Regions from separate parts of the Bacillus sp. N5-665 genome, predicted to be linked through region 2. Evidence: a T-box and tRNA genes for the amino acid it is inferred to sense, from the RefSeq annotation. Region 2 holds a T-box; the other regions hold tRNA genes.
The links. The T-box of region 2 lies ahead of thrS (threonine--tRNA ligase). A T-box ahead of a tRNA ligase gene usually reads a tRNA of that ligase, here a tRNA-Thr.
Positions count from the first base shown of each region.

Region 1: it encodes a tRNA-Thr, which carries the amino acid that the T-box ahead of thrS (threonine--tRNA ligase) is inferred to sense. The anticodon was not compared.
Region 3: it encodes a tRNA-Thr, which carries the amino acid that the T-box ahead of thrS (threonine--tRNA ligase) is inferred to sense. The anticodon was not compared.
Region 4: it encodes a tRNA-Thr, which carries the amino acid that the T-box ahead of thrS (threonine--tRNA ligase) is inferred to sense. The anticodon was not compared.

Region 1 covers NZ_CP093325.1:5,363,825-5,367,263, forward strand. Annotated here, with positions in the region: gene MNO09_RS30010 (glycerate kinase) at 1-1,066, opposite strand, end outside; tRNA gene MNO09_RS30015 (tRNA-Ala) at 1,182-1,254, opposite strand; tRNA gene MNO09_RS30020 (tRNA-Gly) at 1,265-1,336, opposite strand; tRNA gene MNO09_RS30025 (tRNA-Lys) at 1,342-1,417, opposite strand; tRNA gene MNO09_RS30030 (tRNA-Gln) at 1,423-1,497, opposite strand; tRNA gene MNO09_RS30035 (tRNA-Tyr) at 1,563-1,646, opposite strand; tRNA gene MNO09_RS30040 (tRNA-Val) at 1,664-1,739, opposite strand; tRNA gene MNO09_RS30045 (tRNA-Glu) at 1,745-1,819, opposite strand; tRNA gene MNO09_RS30050 (tRNA-Thr) at 1,842-1,914, opposite strand; tRNA gene MNO09_RS30055 (tRNA-Asn) at 1,919-1,993, opposite strand; rRNA gene rrf (5S ribosomal RNA) at 2,003-2,118, opposite strand; rRNA gene MNO09_RS30065 (23S ribosomal RNA) at 2,169-3,439, opposite strand, start outside.
Region 2 covers NZ_CP093325.1:878,135-881,573, forward strand. Annotated here, with positions in the region: gene ytxC (putative sporulation protein YtxC) at 236-1,117, shown strand; T-box leader at 1,149-1,378, shown strand; gene thrS (threonine--tRNA ligase) at 1,426-3,363, shown strand.
Region 3 covers NZ_CP093325.1:4,782,556-4,785,994, forward strand. Annotated here, with positions in the region: gene MNO09_RS27205 (DUF3965 domain-containing protein) at 1-676, opposite strand, end outside; gene MNO09_RS27210 (CBS domain-containing protein) at 974-1,393, opposite strand; tRNA gene MNO09_RS27215 (tRNA-Glu) at 1,523-1,594, opposite strand; tRNA gene MNO09_RS27220 (tRNA-Asn) at 1,596-1,670, opposite strand; tRNA gene MNO09_RS27225 (tRNA-Ile) at 1,679-1,755, opposite strand; tRNA gene MNO09_RS27230 (tRNA-Trp) at 1,767-1,837, opposite strand; tRNA gene MNO09_RS27235 (tRNA-Thr) at 1,844-1,916, opposite strand; tRNA gene MNO09_RS27240 (tRNA-Phe) at 1,926-2,001, opposite strand; tRNA gene MNO09_RS27245 (tRNA-Asp) at 2,010-2,085, opposite strand; tRNA gene MNO09_RS27250 (tRNA-Met) at 2,089-2,165, opposite strand; tRNA gene MNO09_RS27255 (tRNA-Ser) at 2,188-2,280, opposite strand; tRNA gene MNO09_RS27260 (tRNA-Ser) at 2,339-2,431, opposite strand; tRNA gene MNO09_RS27265 (tRNA-Ala) at 2,452-2,524, opposite strand; tRNA gene MNO09_RS27270 (tRNA-Pro) at 2,540-2,613, opposite strand; tRNA gene MNO09_RS27275 (tRNA-Arg) at 2,624-2,697, opposite strand; tRNA gene MNO09_RS27280 (tRNA-Leu) at 2,701-2,789, opposite strand; tRNA gene MNO09_RS27285 (tRNA-Gly) at 2,806-2,880, opposite strand; tRNA gene MNO09_RS27290 (tRNA-Leu) at 2,910-2,990, opposite strand; tRNA gene MNO09_RS27295 (tRNA-Lys) at 3,005-3,080, opposite strand; tRNA gene MNO09_RS27300 (tRNA-Gln) at 3,085-3,159, opposite strand; tRNA gene MNO09_RS27305 (tRNA-Tyr) at 3,171-3,254, opposite strand; tRNA gene MNO09_RS27310 (tRNA-Val) at 3,263-3,338, opposite strand; rRNA gene rrf (5S ribosomal RNA) at 3,344-3,439, opposite strand, start outside.
Region 4 covers NZ_CP093325.1:580,656-584,094, forward strand. Annotated here, with positions in the region: rRNA gene MNO09_RS05200 (23S ribosomal RNA) at 1-510, shown strand, start outside; rRNA gene rrf (5S ribosomal RNA) at 612-727, shown strand; tRNA gene MNO09_RS05210 (tRNA-Val) at 732-807, shown strand; tRNA gene MNO09_RS05215 (tRNA-Thr) at 812-887, shown strand; tRNA gene MNO09_RS05220 (tRNA-His) at 898-973, shown strand; tRNA gene MNO09_RS05225 (tRNA-Leu) at 997-1,077, shown strand; tRNA gene MNO09_RS05230 (tRNA-Gly) at 1,107-1,181, shown strand; tRNA gene MNO09_RS05235 (tRNA-Leu) at 1,198-1,286, shown strand; tRNA gene MNO09_RS05240 (tRNA-Arg) at 1,290-1,363, shown strand; tRNA gene MNO09_RS05245 (tRNA-Pro) at 1,374-1,447, shown strand; tRNA gene MNO09_RS05250 (tRNA-Ala) at 1,462-1,534, shown strand; tRNA gene MNO09_RS05255 (tRNA-Met) at 1,555-1,631, shown strand; tRNA gene MNO09_RS05260 (tRNA-Ile) at 1,636-1,712, shown strand; tRNA gene MNO09_RS05265 (tRNA-Ser) at 1,730-1,822, shown strand; tRNA gene MNO09_RS05270 (tRNA-Met) at 1,850-1,926, shown strand; tRNA gene MNO09_RS05275 (tRNA-Asp) at 1,930-2,005, shown strand; tRNA gene MNO09_RS05280 (tRNA-Phe) at 2,019-2,094, shown strand; tRNA gene MNO09_RS05285 (tRNA-Thr) at 2,109-2,184, shown strand; tRNA gene MNO09_RS05290 (tRNA-Lys) at 2,195-2,270, shown strand; tRNA gene MNO09_RS05295 (tRNA-Gly) at 2,284-2,354, shown strand; tRNA gene MNO09_RS05300 (tRNA-Ile) at 2,365-2,441, shown strand; tRNA gene MNO09_RS05305 (tRNA-Asn) at 2,449-2,523, shown strand; tRNA gene MNO09_RS05310 (tRNA-Ser) at 2,530-2,620, shown strand; tRNA gene MNO09_RS05315 (tRNA-Glu) at 2,626-2,697, shown strand; gene MNO09_RS05320 (sigma-70 family RNA polymerase sigma factor) at 2,907-3,437, shown strand; gene MNO09_RS05325 (DUF4179 domain-containing protein) at 3,430-3,439, shown strand, end outside.

The sequences.
Region 1 (3,439 bases), 1.0 Mb from region 2:
TATATGCCTCTTCTAATGTCATAGGACTCGCTGTAATACTAAATACTGCATCGATTCCTTTTTCATGAACAGCTGGATAATTCGGAGATACAGATCCTCCAATAGCAATGACAGGAATACGAAAATGCTTTGCACGCTCCGCAACACCTACAGGGGCCTTTCCATATGCTGTTTGTTCATCTATTCTCCCTTCGCCAGTTATAATTAAATCTGCACCTTCTATATGCTTATCAAAATTTGTATAGTCTAATACAATTTCAATTCCTCTCCGCAAGTTTCCCTTTAACACTGCAATAACAGCTGCTCCCATTCCTCCTGCGGCTCCTGCGCCAGGTATTTTAGATACGTCGCAAGATAAGTATTGTTTAAGGATATTCGCATAATGCTTTAAATTCTCATCCAACTCTTTCACCATCTCTGCATTCGCACCCTTTTGCCTCCCAAATACGAAAGATGCTCCCCTTATTCCAACTAACGGATTATCTACATCACATGCTGCTTCTATCTTTATATGCAGTAAGCGTGAATCCATGCATGAAAAATCAATAGCGACAATCGAATGTAATGTTCCTCCAGATGGCTCTATTACTTCCCCTTTTCCATTTATAAACCTGACCCCTAAAGCTGACAGCATACCTGCTCCACCATCATTTGTAGCACTTCCGCCAAGTCCTAAAATAATGTGCTCAGCTCCTTCGTCTAGCGCATGTAGTATAAGCTCTCCGGTTCCTTTAGTCGTTGTAATAAGTGGGTTTCGCTTTTTAACCGGAACGTGTTGTAATCCTGATGCTGCTGCCATTTCAATAAACGCTGTCTTTTTATCTTTAGACATACCGTAAAAGGCTTGTATACGTTCTCTAAGCGGCCCTGTCACATGAAGAGGTATCATTCTTCCATCAGTAGCATCCACAAGTGAATCAACCGTTCCTTCACCTCCATCTCCAATTGGTATTTTTACGTACTCTGCTTTAGGAAAAATTGCTCCAAATCCTCTTTCAATAGCTTCACATACTTTTATAGCTTTTAAGCTTTCTTTATATGAATCAGATGCAATAACAACTTTCACAATTATCCCCATCCTTTATTTTCGCGTTTTCTCCATTTTAAATGACAAATATGAAAGTTGTCTTTTTAAATACAAAAAAAGCTTACATCATATGATATAAGCTTTTTTATTTAGATGGAGCCTAGCGGGATCGAACCGCTGACCTCCTGCGTGCAAGGCAGGCGCTCTCCCAGCTGAGCTAAGGCCCCTTAGTAATAAAGCGGAAGACGGGATTCGAACCCGCGACCCCAACCTTGGCAAGGTTGTATTCTACCACTGAACTACTTCCGCGAAAATGGTGAGCCATGAAGGATTCGAACCTTCGACCCTCTGATTAAAAGTCAGATGCTCTACCAACTGAGCTAATGGCTCGTAAATGGCTGGGCTAGCTGGATTCGAACCAGCGCATGACGGAGTCAAAGTCCGTTGCCTTACCGCTTGGCTATAGCCCATTAATATTTACTAGTATGGTTATCTTTTCAAAAAAATAAACCCTCTCAGGTTATTTTAAAGAAAATGGTGGAGGGGGGCAGATTCGAACTGCCGAACCCGAAGGAGCGGATTTACAGTCCGCCGCGTTTAGCCACTTCGCTACCCCTCCGACATTTAAAATATATATGGTGGAGGATGACGGGATCGAACCGCCGACCCCCTGCTTGTAAGGCAGGTGCTCTCCCAGCTGAGCTAATCCTCCAAAAGTGGTGACCCGTACGGGATTCGAACCCGTGTTACCGCCGTGAAAGGGCGGTGTCTTAACCACTTGACCAACGGGCCAAAAATTTCAAAACTCTTCCCAAGCTTCCAACCGGGCTTGAACCGGTGACCTCTTCCTTACCATGGAAGTGCTCTACCAGCTGAGCTATGGAAGCATAATGGCTCCGCAGGTAGGACTCGAACCTACGACCGATCGGTTAACAGCCGATAGCTCTACCACTGAGCTACTGCGGAATAATATAAGCCTGGCAACGTCCTACTCTCACAGGGACAAGGTCCCAACTACCATCGGCGCTAGAGAGCTTAACTTCCGTGTTCGGTATGGGAACGGGTGTGACCTCTCTGCCATCATTACCAGACTATTGAAGGTATATTCCTTCAAAACTAGATAACATTTGCTACATATTATATGGTTAAGTCCTCGATCTATTAGTATTCGTCAGCTCCACATGTCACCATGCTTCCACCTCGAACCTATCAACCTGATCATCTTTCAGGGATCTTACTAGCTTACGCTATGGGAAATCTCATCTTGAGGGGGGCTTCATGCTTAGATGCTTTCAGCACTTATCCCTTCCGCACATAGCTACCCAGCTATGCCCTTGGCAGAACAACTGGTACACCAGCGGTGCGTCCATCCCGGTCCTCTCGTACTAAGGACAGCTCCTCTCAAATTTCCTACGCCCACGACGGATAGGGACCGAACTGTCTCACGACGTTCTGAACCCAGCTCGCGTACCGCTTTAATGGGCGAACAGCCCAACCCTTGGGACCGACTACAGCCCCAGGATGCGATGAGCCGACATCGAGGTGCCAAACCTCCCCGTCGATGTGGACTCTTGGGGGAGATAAGCCTGTTATCCCCGGGGTAGCTTTTATCCGTTGAGCGATGGCCCTTCCATGCGGAACCACCGGATCACTAAGCCCGACTTTCGTCCCTGCTCGACTTGTAGGTCTCGCAGTCAAGCTCCCTTATGCCTTTGCACTCTACGAATGATTTCCAACCATTCTGAGGGAACCTTTGGGCGCCTCCGTTACACTTTAGGAGGCGACCGCCCCAGTCAAACTGCCCACCTGACACTGTCTCCCGGGTCGATAAGACCCGTAGGTTAGAATTTCAATACATTCAGGGCGGTATCCCACCAGCGCCTCCACCGAAGCTAGCGCTCCGGTTTCAATGGCTCCCGCCTATCCTGTACAAAATGTACCAAAATTCAATATCAGGCTACAGTAAAGCTCCACGGGGTCTTTCCGTCCTGTCGCGGGTAACCTGCATCTTCACAGGTACTATAATTTCACCGAGTCTCTGGTTGAGACAGTGCCCAAATCGTTACACCTTTCGTGCGGGTCGGAACTTACCCGACAAGGAATTTCGCTACCTTAGGACCGTTATAGTTACGGCCGCCGTTTACTGGGGCTTCAGTTCAGAGCTTCGCTTACGCTAACCCCTCTCCTTAACCTTCCAGCACCGGGCAGGTGTCAGCCCCTATACTTCGCCTTACGGCTTCGCAGAGACCTGTGTTTTTGCTAAACAGTCGCTTGGGCCTATTCACTGCGGCTTTCCGTTAAGAAAGCACCCCTTCTCCCGAAGTTACGGGGTCATTTTGCCGAGTTCCTTAACCAGAGTTCTCTCGCACACCTTAGGATTCTCTCCTCGCCTACCTGTGTCGGTTTGCGGTA
Region 2 (3,439 bases):
TTTCAGAATAGGTGAATTGTAAAACGAAAAACTTCTTATAGAAAATTCATTGTAGCTTGTATCATTTTTTTCTCCCTCCCTTAATATATATAAAATTAGCAAGCCATATTGAGTGGATTTTCTAACGATAGGAAATGTAATTCTACTAAGAGTGAACTTCCACGGGACGGACTCTTATAGGATTTGTAACGTATAGATACAATCCTTTAGAGCAGGGATAAAAGGGGGGACAAAAGTGATTGAAATTTGCTTCGAAGAAAAAAATGATGCTATGCATGTATATAGACAACTATTGAAAAGAGCGGAACTGTTATATAAGGAAACGAGTGTGTATTTAGAGGAACAAAAAGTGGTGATTCATATACCAGTATGTGAATCGAATTATATTGAAAAGATTTTATTGCCGGTAATGGTATATTTCATTGTGAATGTAAAGCAAAATGAGTGGATTTATACAATCTTAAAAGAGAAGTTTTTTTATGAAGAAGAGGAAGAGTGTCATCAAATATTGCATATGGCACAAGAGATTTTAAAGGGAAGAAGAAAAGAGATTGCTCGAGAATTAACACGTCACACATTTGAATCATATATTAAATCCTCTTTAAATAACTGGCTTTGTGATCCGCTTTCGTTCTCGTTTTCATCATATGTTCGTTTTCGCCTTCGTACATATAGGGAAATGGTAGCTAAGCTTGCTGAAGTGTCGATTGATGAGTATAAGTTGGAACAAGAATATCAAATGTTTATTGAGACGCTAAGGCAACAAGTGCGTAGCCGAAAATCACGTTTGTCCTGTGTGCATCTTATTTTTGATGAAAGCTTTATTTTCTATGATGATAAAGGTAGACGTTTAAAACAGGAGAAATTGGTCCAATATATAGATGAGGAATTATTGAAGCAAAAGGATGTATATATTGATACGAAAGTAATTGCACCACTTCTTTCTATTTCGCCGAAAAAAATTTATTTATATACGAAAGAACAAGACCATAATATGATTATTACTTTGCGAAATGTATTTCAAGAACGGGTCCAATTACATGGATTACATGAGTTTGAGCGCAATGTGAAAAATTTAAAAAATAAAGGTAACGCCCTTGATTTTCTAAGTTTTTGAGCATATAATTACCTACATAAATGAAATATATTGAAATGTCATGATGAGGACATGAGTAGTTTTCTACGATTTTCAGAGAGGGAAGCCTTAGGGTGTGAGCTTCCTAGTACGGGATTATTACTTACCACCTCTAAACTTTAGCAGTGAACGGTTTTTCCTAGTAATTGCTAACGGACAACACCGTTATGTTGAACTTGAGCAATTAACAATAATGTTAATTGGAACAAGGGTGGAACCACGAATTCAACACTCGTCCCTTTTTACGGGATGAGTGTTTTTTATTTTGAAAAAAAGAGGAGTGACCAGTGATGGCAGATGTAGTTAAAATTACTTTCCCTGATGGAGCTGTGAAGGAGTTTCCAAAAGGCGTAACAACTGAAGAAATCGCAGCTTCTATTAGCCCAGGCTTAAAGAAAAAAGCTGTGGCTGGAAAATTAAACGATGAGATGATCGATCTTGTTACACCAATCGAAGAAGATGGTGCAGTTTCTATTATTACATTAGATTCTGAAGATGGCTTATACATTTTACGCCATTCAACAGCCCACCTATTAGCACAAGCGTTAAAACGTTTATATAAAGATGCTAAGCTTGAGCTTGGCATTGGTCCAGTAATTGAAAATGGCTTCTACTACGATATTGATATGGAAGAAGCAATTACAGTTGAAGACTTCAAGAAAATCGAAAAAGAAATGCAAAAAATTGTGAACGAGAACTTAGAAATCGTTCGTCATGAAGTGCCACGTGCAGAAGCACTTCGTCGCTTTGAAGAAATCGGCGATGAGTTAAAATTAGATTTAATTAACGACCTTCCAGAAGATGCAGTTATTTCAATCTATGAGCAAGGCGAATTCTTCGACCTTTGCCGTGGTGTTCACCTTCCATCTACAGGGAAAATTAAAGTATTTAAATTATTAAGCGTTGCAGGTGCTTACTGGCGCGGCGATAGCAATAATAAAATGCTACAACGTATTTACGGTACTGCATTCGTTAAGAAAGCAGAATTAGATGAGCACTTACGTATGCTTGAAGAAGCGAAAGAGCGCGATCACCGTAAATTAGGTAAAGAATTAAAACTATTTACTAATAGCCAAAAAGTAGGACAAGGTTTACCACTTTGGTTACCAAAAGGTGCAACTATCCGCCGCATTATCGAGCGTTACATCGTTGATAAAGAAGCAAGCTTAGGCTATGATCACGTATACACTCCAGTACTAGGAAGCAGAGAGCTTTATGAAACTTCTGGTCACTGGAATCACTACCGTGATGGTATGTTCCCATCAATGGAAATGGATAATGAAGAGTTAGTTCTTCGTCCGATGAACTGCCCTCACCACATGATGGTTTATAAAAATGATATTCACAGCTACCGTGAATTACCAATCCGTATTGCGGAACTTGGAACAATGCACCGCTATGAAATGTCTGGAGCATTATCTGGATTACAACGTGTACGCGGAATGACTTTAAACGATGCGCACATTTTCGTTCGCCCAGATCAAATTAAAGAAGAGTTAAAACGTGTTGTAAACTTAACTCTAGAAGTGTACAAAGATTTCGGTTTAGAGAACTATTCATTCCGTCTATCTTATCGTGACCCAGCTGATACTAAAAAGTACTATGCTGATGATGAAATGTGGGAAAAAGCACAAGGTATGTTAAAAGAAGCTATGGATGAAATGGGTCTTGATTACTATGAAGCTGAAGGTGAAGCGGCATTCTACGGTCCAAAACTTGACGTTCAAGTTCGTACTGCTCTTGGAAAAGACGAAACACTTTCAACTGTACAATTAGACTTCTTACTTCCAGAACGCTTTGAATTATCTTACGTTGGTGAAGACGGTAAACAACATCGTCCAGTTGTAATTCACCGTGGTGTTGTATCAACTATGGAACGTTTCGTAGCCTTCTTAATTGAAGAATACAAAGGTGCATTCCCAACTTGGTTAGCTCCAGTTCAAGCGCAAGTAATTCCAGTTTCTCCGCAAGTACATTTAGACTATGCGAAGAAAGTACAAGATGAATTACGACGTGCTGGTATCCGTGTTGAATTAGATACTCGCGAAGAGAAAATTGGTTACAAAATCCGTGAAGCACAAATGCAAAAAATTCCGTACATGCTTGTAGTAGGTGACAATGAAGTAACTGAAAACGGCGTAAACGTACGTAAATATGGTGAACAAAAATCAGAAACAATTGCATTAGATGCTTTTGTTGATATGATTAAAGTAGAAGGAAAACGATAAGACAGAGCCGCGGTATACCGCGGCTTTCGTATGTATTATAAAAAAGAAAAACTAGAAAAAATAACCAAACAATACT
Region 3 (3,439 bases), 1.6 Mb from region 2:
GGAAGTCTGTACACTTACGATATTTTCGTAATAAGTCATGTGTGTATAAGTCATACACAAACGTATTACAATACATCGCTAGACTCATCATATCACTATTTAATTGCTCTTTTGATAGTAATTTAGCTCTCTTACACATATAAAAGAATGTAAATTCCAATACTTCTTTATGAGATAATAGTTGTTTACAATCCGTTATACATTTCTCATTAAATTTAACCCTATCCCAAATTTCTACATCCCCATCAGTCAATTCACCCATACGATATTTAATAATTAAATAGTTTAAAGCAACCGCTTGCGTCAACAGATCCCACGTTTCATATTCCAATGAAGTGTGAACAAACTCAGCTAGTCCTTGAGTTATCATAAATGTATTTGCTTCTTCATACCAACCAATCTCTTGGCATAAGCGAAGAATACGTACTAGAGTTGGAATTTCATCTTTATGAAACTGCGGCAAATTCTTTACTTTATCCATTCCATATACGATAAATGCCGCTAAATTTTCTTCTTTATAAAATTCTTTTTCTTTCCACACTAATATAGTCCGTTCTTTCCCTTCACCTTTTGGATGACAAGGTACAAGCAAAGAAAATAATTCAGCGAAATTATTTGGTTCTATATATGTATCTGTAACCAAATTCCAATTTGGATCGCGCTGTACAGCCCTCATATAATTCCCCTTCCCTTTTGTCTACATAGGAAATATTAATCCATTATTACATCATTAACAATGAATATTGTTATATTCAAAATCTTTCATAATACTTATATCTATCAGTATATCATTTTTTCTCTTATTTAAAATTAGGAATGACAAATTTTAAAAAACTGTCGAAATTACTAACTGTATACTTATATTATATAATGTCTCAGATACATCATGCTAACATATTAGTTTAATCCATATATACTAGAATAATGCATCTGATTTTTATACGTAACTTATCCCACTAATGAACGACTCTCTTCATTCCGTATGCTCCGAGATTTCACTTAAAGCAAATCCAGCTTGATCATCTGCCGATTCTCTTATAGCTAAATCACCTAGTGCTAGCATCCCCACGAGTTGACCACTCTCAACTACTGGTAATCGTCTAATTTGATACTGTGCCATTAACTCTGTAGCTTTTTCAATAGAATCATCTGGAGAAACTGAAACAATGTTTGTTGTCATTACATTTGTAATTTTATTAGATCCAGGATGTTTCTCAGCAATCCCACGAACAACTAAATCTCGGTCCGTAACAAGCCCAACAACTTGCTCATTTTCAACAACTGGAATCAATCCAATCGATTCTTCTTTCATCTTTACAGCAGCCTCATATACATTGTCTAGCGGTGTACAATGTACAACATGAGTACTCATAAAATCTCTCACTCGTGTCATTTTTGTCTCCTCCTTTTTATACATACCATAGCTTTTCCTAAATCCCTTTATTTATTTCAGGAAAATCAGTTGATAAAGGAGGATTCCACAAAATAAAAAAGAGTCAGCAATATGCTGACTCTTTTTTTATGACCCGTACGGGATTCGAACCCGTGTTACCGCCGTGAAAGGGCGGTGTCTTAACCACTTGACCAACGGGCCATGGCTCCGCAGGTAGGACTCGAACCTACGACCGATCGGTTAACAGCCGATAGCTCTACCACTGAGCTACTGCGGAATAATATATGGTGGGCCTAAATGGACTCGAACCATCGACCTCACGCTTATCAGGCGTGCGCTCTAACCAGCTGAGCTATAGGCCCATACACTTTTACAGGGGCAGTAGGAATCGAACCCACACTGGAGGTTTTGGAGACCTCAGTTCTACCTTTAAACTATGCCCCTAAAGGATGCCGACTAGAGGACTTGAACCCCCAACCTACTGATTACAAGTCAGTTGCTCTACCAATTGAGCTAAGTCGGCATAAAAAAATGGTGGCTCGGGACGGAATCGAACCGCCGACACGAGGATTTTCAGTCCTCTGCTCTACCGACTGAGCTACCGAGCCAACATAAATGGCGGTCCCGACCGGGGTCGAACCGGCGATCTCCTGCGTGACAGGCAGGCATGTTAACCACTACACCACGGGACCATTTGGTTGCGGGGACAGGATTTGAACCTGCGACCTTCGGGTTATGAGCCCGACGAGCTACCGTGCTGCTCCACCCCGCGACAATATAATGTTTTTAAAAAATGGAGGAGGTAGAGGGATTCGAACCCCCGCGCGACTCTCGCCGCCTGTCGGTTTTCAAGACCGATCCCTTCAGCCGAACTTGGGTATACCTCCATGAAGGAAAAAACAAAAATTTTATTATTATATGTATCTAAACCATTTAAAAAGAAAATGGAGGAGGTAGAGGGATTCGAACCCCCGCGCGATTCTCACCGCCTGTCGGTTTTCAAGACCGATCCCTTCAGCCGAACTTGGGTATACCTCCGAGACATATAATAAATAAAGTGGAGCCTAGCGGGATCGAACCGCTGACCTCCTGCGTGCAAGGCAGGCGCTCTCCCAGCTGAGCTAAGGCCCCATGTTTTTGGGAATATCGGGAAGACAGGATTTGAACCTGCGACCCCCTGGTCCCAAACCAGGTGCTCTACCAAGCTGAGCCACTTCCCGTTAATAAAAGCGCGCCCGAGAGGAGTCGAACCCCTAACCTCTTGATCCGTAGTCAAACGCTCTATCCAATTGAGCTACGGGCGCATATGGTGCCGAGGGCGGGGGTCGAACCCGCACGGTGGTCACCCACCGCAGGATTTTAAGTCCTGTGCGTCTGCCTGTTCCGCCACCCCGGCATGTCATATTGAAAATTGGAGCGGAAGACGGGATTCGAACCCGCGACCCCAACCTTGGCAAGGTTGTATTCTACCACTGAACTACTTCCGCAAGACATGTTTGAGTTATTTTATTAAAAGTGCGGGTGAAGGGAGTCGAACCCCCACGCCAAAGGCGCTAGATCCTAAGTCTAGTGCGTCTGCCAATTCCGCCACACCCGCATATTTTGTTAAAATGGTGAGCCATGAAGGATTCGAACCTTCGACCCTCTGATTAAAAGTCAGATGCTCTACCAACTGAGCTAATGGCTCTTAATGGCTGGGCTAGCTGGATTCGAACCAGCGCATGACGGAGTCAAAGTCCGTTGCCTTACCGCTTGGCTATAGCCCATTAATTAAGAATGGTGGAGGGGGGCAGATTCGAACTGCCGAACCCGAAGGAGCGGATTTACAGTCCGCCGCGTTTAGCCACTTCGCTACCCCTCCGACATATATGGTGGAGGATGACGGGATCGAACCGCCGACCCCCTGCTTGTAAGGCAGGTGCTCTCCCAGCTGAGCTAATCCTCCATTTTGCCTGGCAACGTCCTACTCTCACAGGGACAAGGTCCCAACTACCATCGGCGCTAGAGAGCTTAACTTCCGTGTTCGGTATGGGAACGGGTGTGACC
Region 4 (3,439 bases), 300 kb from region 2:
TGATCCGGTGGTTCCGCATGGAAGGGCCATCGCTCAACGGATAAAAGCTACCCCGGGGATAACAGGCTTATCTCCCCCAAGAGTCCACATCGACGGGGAGGTTTGGCACCTCGATGTCGGCTCATCGCATCCTGGGGCTGTAGTCGGTCCCAAGGGTTGGGCTGTTCGCCCATTAAAGCGGTACGCGAGCTGGGTTCAGAACGTCGTGAGACAGTTCGGTCCCTATCCGTCGTGGGCGTAGGAAATTTGAGAGGAGCTGTCCTTAGTACGAGAGGACCGGGATGGACGCACCGCTGGTGTACCAGTTGTTCTGCCAAGGGCATAGCTGGGTAGCTATGTGCGGAAGGGATAAGTGCTGAAAGCATCTAAGCATGAAGCCCCCCTCAAGATGAGATTTCCCATAGCGTAAGCTAGTAAGATCCCTGAAAGATGATCAGGTTGATAGGTTCGAGGTGGAAGCATGGTGACATGTGGAGCTGACGAATACTAATAGATCGAGGACTTAACCATATAATATGAAGCAATGTTATCTAGTTTTGAAAGAATATAAAAAACTTGTTGACTTTAAAAGTTAAATAAGTTATAATGATTCTTGTCTTAAATGAATACAGTCTGGTAATGATGGCAGAGAGGTCACACCCGTTCCCATACCGAACACGGAAGTTAAGCTCTCTAGCGCCGATGGTAGTTGGGACCTTGTCCCTGTGAGAGTAGGACGTTGCCAGGCAAATGGAGGATTAGCTCAGCTGGGAGAGCACCTGCCTTACAAGCAGGGGGTCGGCGGTTCGATCCCGTCATCCTCCACCATTTAGCCGACTTAGCTCAATTGGTAGAGCAACTGACTTGTAATCAGTAGGTTGGGGGTTCAAGTCCTCTAGTCGGCACCAGAAAATCATGGCGGTTGTGGCGAAGTGGTTAACGCACCGGATTGTGGCTCCGGCATTCGTGGGTTCGATTCCCATCAGTCGCCCCATTTTTTCTTTGAATAATTAATATGCGGGTGTGGCGGAATTGGCAGACGCACTAGACTTAGGATCTAGCGCCTTTGGCGTGGGGGTTCGACTCCCTTCACCCGCACTTTTAATAAAATAACTCATACATGTCTTGCGGAAGTAGTTCAGTGGTAGAATACAACCTTGCCAAGGTTGGGGTCGCGGGTTCGAATCCCGTCTTCCGCTCCAATTTTCAATATGACATGCCGGGGTGGCGGAACAGGCAGACGCACAGGACTTAAAATCCTGCGGTGGGTGACCACCGTGCGGGTTCGACCCCCGCCCTCGGCACCATATGCGCCCGTAGCTCAATTGGATAGAGCGTTTGACTACGGATCAAGAGGTTAGGGGTTCGACTCCTCTCGGGCGCGCTTTTATTAACGGGAAGTGGCTCAGCTTGGTAGAGCACCTGGTTTGGGACCAGGGGGTCGCAGGTTCAAATCCTGTCTTCCCGATTTTCCAAAAACACGGGGCCTTAGCTCAGCTGGGAGAGCGCCTGCCTTGCACGCAGGAGGTCAGCGGTTCGATCCCGCTAGGCTCCACTTATTTTAATATCTTTTATGGCGGTGTAGCTCAGCTGGCTAGAGCGTACGGTTCATACCCGTGAGGTCGGGGGTTCGATCCCCTCCGCCGCTACCATAAAGGACCTTTAGCTCAGCTGGTTAGAGCAGACGGCTCATAACCGTCCGGTCGTAGGTTCGAGTCCTACAAGGTCCACCACTAAAGCTTTATATCTCGGAGGTATACCCAAGTTCGGCTGAAGGGATCGGTCTTGAAAACCGACAGGCGGCGAGAGTCGCGCGGGGGTTCGAATCCCTCTACCTCCTCCATTTTTTCTAAATTAAATATTTTATCATCGCGGGGTGGAGCAGCACGGTAGCTCGTCGGGCTCATAACCCGAAGGTCGCAGGTTCAAATCCTGTCCCCGCAACCAAATGGTCCCGTGGTGTAGTGGTTAACATGCCTGCCTGTCACGCAGGAGATCGCCGGTTCGACCCCGGTCGGGACCGCCATTTTTTACATAAAGGCTCGGTAGCTCAGTCGGTAGAGCAGAGGACTGAAAATCCTCGTGTCGGCGGTTCGATTCCGTCCCGAGCCACCATTTTGAAGTCGCAAGCCGACTTAGCTCAACTGGTAGAGCAACTGACTTGTAATCAGTAGGTTGGGGGTTCAAGTCCTCTAGTCGGCACCACTTTCAAAATGAGCCATTAGCTCAGTTGGTAGAGCATCTGACTTTTAATCAGAGGGTCGAAGGTTCGAATCCTTCATGGCTCACCATTTACAATTTAATGCGGGTGTAGTTTAGTGGTAAAACAAGAGCCTTCCAAGCTCTGGTCGAGAGTTCGATTCTCTTCACCCGCTTTTCAATTATGGGCCTATAGCTCAGCTGGTTAGAGCGCACGCCTGATAAGCGTGAGGTCGATGGTTCGAGTCCATTTAGGCCCACCATAATTATTCCGCAGTAGCTCAGTGGTAGAGCTATCGGCTGTTAACCGATCGGTCGTAGGTTCGAGTCCTACCTGCGGAGCCATATTATAGAGAAGTACCCAAGTGGCTCAAGGGGCTCCCCTGCTAAGGGAGTAGATCGCGAACGCGGTGCGAGGGTTCGAATCCCTTCTTCTCTGCCAGAATTGGCCCGTTGGTCAAGTGGTTAAGACACCGCCCTTTCACGGCGGTAACACGGGTTCGAATCCCGTACGGGTCATACTAAAAGAGATAGCATAATCTGCTATCTCTTTTTTGTTGTGTAAAAGTGGACTTTTGATAGTCTGCTTTTTTTTATGGATTTCTTGTGGCATTAGTGCTTGATAGTAATCATTGCAATAAGTTGTAGGAGATTTATATATACACTTATTTTTGCAACCTTTTTATTCTCTCATTCGACTATATTAGTAAAGGGAGGAAGAAATAAAAATGGACATAGCCTATCTAGTAAAACAAGCGACAAGAGGAAATGATCAAGCATTTGAACAACTTATTACTTTTGTTCGCCCAAAACTATATCGAACAGCTTATTCTTATGTAAGAAATGAACAAGATGCACTGGATATATACCAAGAAACAATTTATGAAGCATATCTTTCATTGAGAAAGTTAAAAAAGCCGGAGAAATTTCAAAGTTGGATTACTAAAATTCTTGTTTTTAAATCCATTGATTTTGTAAGAAAATCCTCTAGACAATTTCTTGCGAATGATGAAATGTTTTCTAATTTATGTGCAGAAGAGAGCATGAATAAATTAGAGCAATCGTTGGATTTAATCGAGGCATTTAATTTCTTAGATCCTACTTACAAAACTATTATTGTATTAAGGTATTATCACGATTTATCTATTAAGGAAGTTGCTGAGATTCTTAATTCTCCAGAAGGAACCGTAAAATCTCAATTACATCGAGCAAAGCAAGCCTTACGCCCCATTTTAAAGGAGGGATATAGTTATGAATAAAG